DNA from 2 places in the Bacteroides hominis genome. Region 2 is predicted to be linked to the other one. Evidence: riboswitches for the same ligand, from Rfam matches in the RefSeq annotation. Region 2 holds a riboswitch; the other holds the start of a gene.
What was found. Region 2 has a riboswitch for thiamine pyrophosphate ahead of thiS (sulfur carrier protein ThiS). Riboswitches for the same ligand answer to the same signal wherever they lie in the genome.

Region 1 (3,156 bases), 2.2 Mb from region 2:
ATCGGATTCTTCCATTCGTCTTCATACAGCTTTTCGGTGAAGTTTTTCACCTGGTTTTTGCTCAGTGTACCATTGATGTCCCACTGGAACCATTGGCAGGGCTTCACACCCAGCATCAGTTCCACTCCCATCCGGTAACTGTCGGGCACGTTGCGCGCCATAGCCTCGCCTATCTCGTTCAGCTCTCCGGTCAGTACCAACTGGTCTTTGTAGTCCATATAGTAGAAGTTGGCTCCGGCGCTCAGCCAAGTGTTCCGGTAGGTATATCCCAACTCATAGTCGAGCAGTTTTTCCGCCTTTGGATACTCGTCCGCGTTGCCGTCGGTATAGTTGTTCCGTGTCGGTTCCTTCTGGGCGATGGAGAACGATGCGTAAACCCGGTTGTTGGCGTCTATGTCCCAGTTCAGCCCGGCTTTCGGGTTGAAAAAGTTGAAGTGATCGTTTACCGCCAGTTTTTGCAGGGCGTCCGCGTTGTAGTCAAACTTATCGTTGTCGCCGTTTATCTTATAGTTGATGTAGCGGTATTGCAGGTCGGCGTATGCATTGAGCCCCGCCACCAGGTTATAGTTGGCTTTCAGATAGAGGTTGCCGTCCGTCTTCTTCGCTTTATTCCGGTAGTATTCGTGGTCGGGGAGCAGTTCGCCGATGTAGTTTTTCACCCAGATCACCCGTCCGAAGTGCCATCCGTCATAATGGTTCAGCGCACCTCCCAGTGAAGCGTTCAGCTTTCCGTTCTGGTAATTTACCGAGAACACGCCGCCACCGAAGTGGTTGTCCATCTTCTTCTGACGGATCAGGTCGCTCTTGTCCACCTCTTTGCCATCGTGCATGAAAGGTGGCAGGCGATACTCCTTCAGTGTCCGGTCCTCCTTATACTCCTGATAATATCCGTCTCCTTTCGTATAATGGAGTGCTGCGTTCAGGTTCCATTCCGGCGAGAAAGTGTGGTTCAGTAAGAGCTGGTAGTTCATTTGCAGATAGTTGTCTGTCTGGTCTTTGTAGAAACGGATGTTGCCGTCATCATCCGTGTACATGCCGCACGAGTTGAAACGTCGTCCGTACTTCTCCATTTCTTCCTTGCTGGCATAATTCCAGGCATGATACGTTTTCTCTTTTCCGCCGAAAGTGATGAACTTCACCGAAGTGTTGTCGGCGAAATATCCCCCCTGTGCATAAAAAGAATAAAGGTCTACCGAAGCCCGGTCGATGTATCCGTCCGTACCGATGTTGGACAGGCGGGCATCGAAGGCCCAATGGTCGTTCAACAGTCCGGTACCGAATTTTACCGTTTCTTTGTGCGCATTGAAGGTTCCGTACGAAGCATTCAGTTCGGCATACGGCTTCATCGAAATCCCCTCCGTCTGCATATTCACGCTGGCACCGAAAGCACCGGCACCGTTGGTCGAAGTTCCCGCGCCGCGTTGCACCTGTATATCCTTCACCGATGAGGCAAAGTCGGGCATGTTCACCCAGAAAAGCGTATGGCTTTCGGCATCGTTCATCGGAATGCCGTTGGCGGTGATGTTGATACGTGTCCCGTCCGTTCCGCGCACACGCAGGGTGGTATAGCCGATGCCTGCTCCGGCATCACTGGTGGTCAGTGCCGAAGGTGTCATACTGAGCAGATACGGGATATCTTGCCCGAAGTTCTGCTTTTTGAGTTCCTCTTTCGACACGTTGGTAAATGCTACGGGAGTCTTCGAAGTGGCACGTGTGGATACTACCTGCACCTCTTGCAGGTTTACTACTTTCAAGCTGTCTGTCTCGCCCGCTTGCGCGAAGACGCTTGCTCCGGCTATCAGGCAGCCGGCAAAAATCATCTTTTTCATGTTGCTAATTTATTTTTCTCTACGCCGGCATTACCCGGATCAGGTCAAAGGGTATGTTCTCAGCCCGTCATGTTAAGGCACCCCTACTCAGTGAATCGGTGGCAAATTTACGCTTTTTGGGCGTGTTAAGCAAGAAACACTTCGCTATTTGATAAAAACATTGTAGCTTTGTCTGCTGTTATTAAATGAAAAACTTTTAAAATTGTACTATTATGCTACTATTCTTTCAAGCCACGCAACAAGTGGCAGACTCTCTGCAGGTGGCGGCCGATAAGCTCGATCAGGCCATTGCACAGGCCGATGGGCTGGATAAACTGGCTCTGGTTACCCAGCAGTTGATCGATTCGGGTATACAGGCCGGAGGTCACATCCTGAAGGCTGTGATTGTCTTTCTGGTCGGACGTTTTCTGATCCGGATGCTGAACCGACTTGTAAGGCGTCTTATGGATAAGAGAAATGTCGATATCAGTATCAAAACTTTTGTAAGGAGCCTCGTTAATATCCTTCTCACCGTATTGCTGATTGTTTCCGTGGTAGGTGCATTAGGAGTGGAAACCACTTCGTTCGCCGCTCTGCTGGCTTCTGCCGGTGTGGCTGTCGGTATGGCTCTTTCGGGTAATCTGCAGAACTTTGCCGGCGGACTGGTCATCCTGCTGTTCAAGCCTTATAAGGTGGGCGACTGGATAGATGCACAGAACGTTTCCGGTACTGTCAAGGAAATCCAGATCTTCCACACCATCCTGACCACTGCCGACAATAAATTGATTTATGTTCCGAACGGTGCACTGAGCAGTGGGGTCGTGACTAATTACAGCAATCAGACAACCCGGCGGGTAGAGTGGATTGTTGGTGTGGATTATGGTGAAGATTATAATAAGGTTGAGAAGGTGGTACGTGAGGTGCTGGCTGCCGATAAGCGTATCCTGGATGATCCTGCTCCCTTTATAGCTCTTCATGCCCTGGATGCGAGCAGTGTGAACGTGGTGGCCCGTGTCTGGGTGAACAGTGCCGATTATTGGGGAGTATATTTCGATATTAACAAGGCGATTTATGCTACATTCAACGAACAAGGCATTAACTTCCCCTTCCCTCAACTCACAGTTCATCAGGCACCCAACTGATAACTCATACAAAAAGGGTGGCTACTTCGTCGGAGGTAACCACCCTTTTTCAAGATTTATATTTAACCGATTAACACACTCCAAAATCTTCTGTCGGATCATACGTGTTGTCTGTGATGCCTAACAGATGGTTTATCTCTCTCCGCTTATCCAAATCCTTGAAATAGGTTTCCACCACTTTGTAAAGATCGAAACTGAATGTAGAT
Region 2 (3,156 bases):
GATTTCGGGGAAAAGTTTTCCGGACAGGTACACTTTCTCGGAGCGGGGGAATTTTATTCTTTGTTCCATAAATTCGTTATTAGAGGTGGGACTGTTTTTTTATTCGTTTAAAAATGCCGTCAGCGGTGAACTTGCTTCTGCCACCAATCCGGTAGTCTGCATGCCGAGTCCTGCTTCATAGGCCATTCGTCCTGCTTCGACTGCCTGCTTGAAGGCCTTTGCCATTTCTACCGGGTTGCCGGCTACGGCAATGGCAGTATTTACCAGACACGCCGATGCTCCCATCTCCATCGCTTCTGCCGCATGGCTCGGCGCACCGATTCCGGCATCCACTATTACCGGGATACCCGCCTGTTCGATAATGATGTGGATGAATTCTTTGGTCTGCAAACCTTTGTTGGTTCCGATCGGTGCTCCCAACGGCATCACTGTGGCCGCTCCCGCCTCTTCCAGTTGTTTGCAGAGCACCGGGTCGGCCTGGCAATAAGGCAGTACCACAAATCCGAGTTTCACGAGTCGTTCGGTTGCTTTCAGAGTCTCTACCGAGTCGGGCAGCAGATAGCGCGGATCCGGGTGTATCTCCAGCTTCAGCCAGTTGGTCCCGAAGGCTTCGCGTGCCATTTGTCCGGCAAACACCGCTTCTTCCGCATTGCGCACTCCCGAGGTATTGGGCAGCAGTTGGATGTGTGGATGCACGATATGTTTCAGCATGTCGTCTTCCGAATTCTCCATGTCGATACGTTTCATGGCCACTGTTACCATTTCGGTGCCCGAGGCCAGTATCGATTGTTCCATCAATTCGTTTGAGTTGAACTTTCCTGTTCCCAGGAAGAGGCGGGAGTTGAATTCACGTCCCGCAATAATTAGCTTTTCCATTTCTGATTTTGTTTTGAGCTCACCACAGATTACACGGATTTTCACAGATTCTTTAATTTAACTCTCAGTAAAATAAATTATTAATCTGTGAAAATCTGTGTAATCTGTGGTGAGTTCGATTCATTTCCTTATATGTTTAGAATCCTTCTTGTTTCTTCTACCGGGTCCGGCGCTTGCAGGATGGCTCCTGAGAGGGCGATGCCGTTTACGCCTGTTTTCATGATGGCAGGGATATCTTCCGTTACGATGCCTCCGATGGCGACTACCGGAATCCGGATGCCGCATTCATCCATTTGCGATAAAATAGAGGTATATCCTTCGAGCCCCAGTACGGGGCTGAGGTTCTTCTTGGTTGTAGTAAACCGGAACGGGCCGATGCCCAGATAGTCGGCACCGGCGCTGAAGTGCATTTTCACGTCTTCAAAAGTATTGGCTGTACCTCCGATGATGAATGCTTCGCCCAGGATTTTTCTGGCTTCGCTGACAGGCATGTCTTTTTTGCCCAGATGCACTCCGTCCACTTCCAGTTTTTGGGCGAGTTCCACATGATCGTCAAGAATCAGGATGGCTCCGTGTGTCTTGCAAAGAGGTTTCAGCTGCCGGGCTACTGTTTCCACCTCTTCCGGAGATGCCTCTTTCATGCGCAGTTGTATCCATTTGCATCCTCCTTCGAGGGCCATACATGCCGATTCGAAATAAGAGTATTTCCCGGTCTGGTGAGTGATAAATTGCAGGCTCAGCATGATTTATCCTCCACAGGCTGCTTTAATCACAATCAGGTTGTCATTCTCGTGCAGGCTGAATTCGTCCCATTGCGGACGTGGGATCATTTGGTTGTTCACAGCGATGGCAATGCCGTTTTCGGGAAGTTGCAATTGCGTGGCAAGCCCGGTGATGGTGCTTGCGGTAGTTTCCACTTCTTTGTTGTTCACTTGTACTTTCATATTCGTATATGTATTTATAGATAAATGAAAGTAAATACAAAGAGAGTGCATGCGGAGAGAAACGATAAGAAGAAATACACAATCCCTTCGGCAGTACTAACTGCATCAGGTTCTTAGGGTATGATCTCAGCCACCGGGTGGCACCCCTTTGTCTTTACGGGAGCAAAGTAAGTGAAAAAGGAGATAAGAAAAAAGTAAATCAGGGATTATTTCACCACGGAGTAGGCAGAGAGTGGTGCAGAGGAAACAAAAGACGCAGAGGACACCAGAGTCAAATTCGTTCTTTTCCCGAATTTGAAACTCTGTGTCCTCTGCGTCCTCTGTGGTGAATACTTCTGAATTACAGTCGTTTTTCCACTACATCCCAGTCGATGATCTCCCACAGTTTATTTACGTGGTCGGCCCGCCGGTTCTGATAGTCGAGATAATAAGCGTGTTCCCACACATCGAATCCCAGTAGCGGTTTTAGTCCGGCACGCACCGGGTTGCTTCCATTGGCTTCTTTGGTGATATGCAGTTTCCCGTTTTTGTCCACAGACAGCCAGGCCCATCCCGAACCGAACAATCCTACGGCAGCCGCATTAAATTCTTTCTTGAAGTTCTCAAAGCTTCCAAAGTCGCGTTTGATGGCTTCTCCCAACTTACCTTCCGGTTCGTTTTTCGCCGGTTTCGGTGCGAATTGCAGGAAGTAGAGTGTGTGGTTCAGCACCTGTCCGGCATTGTTGAAGATGGCTCCGTCGGGAGCCGAAGCTACGATGGCTTCTACTGTTTTTCCTTCAAATTCGGTGCCCGGAACGAGGCTATTGAGATTGTTTACATATGTTTGAAGATGTTTACCATAATGGTAATCAATGGTCTGCTGACTGATTACAGGTTCCAGCGCATTGTTTGCGTACGGAAGTTTAGGCATTTCGTAAGTCATGGTTGTAAATATTAAAGACATTAATAATGTATTCATAAATTCAAATCTTTTATTTCATTTCTATAAATATATAACGGGATATAGGGCCTAAATGTTCGGAGTTGTCCAAACTTTCCTCTATCTTTGCCAGTGAATAGAGATTTAACAGATAAATTTTATGCCCGACTATATCGAAGAACTTAATGAAAGCCAGCGTGCAGCGGTGCTCTACGGTGATGGTCCTTCACTGGTCATTGCCGGTGCCGGTTCTGGAAAGACACGCGTACTTACTTATAAGATAGCCTATCTGCTCGAGAACGGTTACAATCCCTGGAACATCCTGGCACTGACTTTTACCAACAAAGCCGCCCGTGAGATGAAAGAGCGCATTGCCCGGCAGGTGGGCGAACAGCGTGCACGGTATCTCTGGATGGG

Region 1: another riboswitch for thiamine pyrophosphate. It lies ahead of R3O62_RS07215 (TonB-dependent receptor); the one in region 2 lies ahead of thiS (sulfur carrier protein ThiS).

Annotation. Positions count from the first base shown of each region.
Region 1 is NZ_CP178829.1:1,703,448-1,706,603, forward strand. It holds gene R3O62_RS07215 (TonB-dependent receptor) at 1-1,829, opposite strand, end outside; TPP riboswitch at 1,828-1,924, opposite strand; gene R3O62_RS07220 (mechanosensitive ion channel family protein) at 2,042-2,950, shown strand; gene R3O62_RS07225 (hypothetical protein) at 3,021-3,156, opposite strand, start outside.
Region 2 is NZ_CP178829.1:3,902,589-3,905,744, reverse strand. It holds gene thiC (phosphomethylpyrimidine synthase ThiC) at 1-69, opposite strand, end outside; gene R3O62_RS16450 (thiazole synthase) at 100-876, opposite strand; gene R3O62_RS16445 (thiamine phosphate synthase) at 1,005-1,619, opposite strand; gene thiS (sulfur carrier protein ThiS) at 1,623-1,820, opposite strand; TPP riboswitch at 1,886-1,978, opposite strand; gene R3O62_RS16435 (superoxide dismutase) at 2,161-2,778, opposite strand; gene R3O62_RS16430 (ATP-dependent helicase) at 2,900-3,156, shown strand, end outside.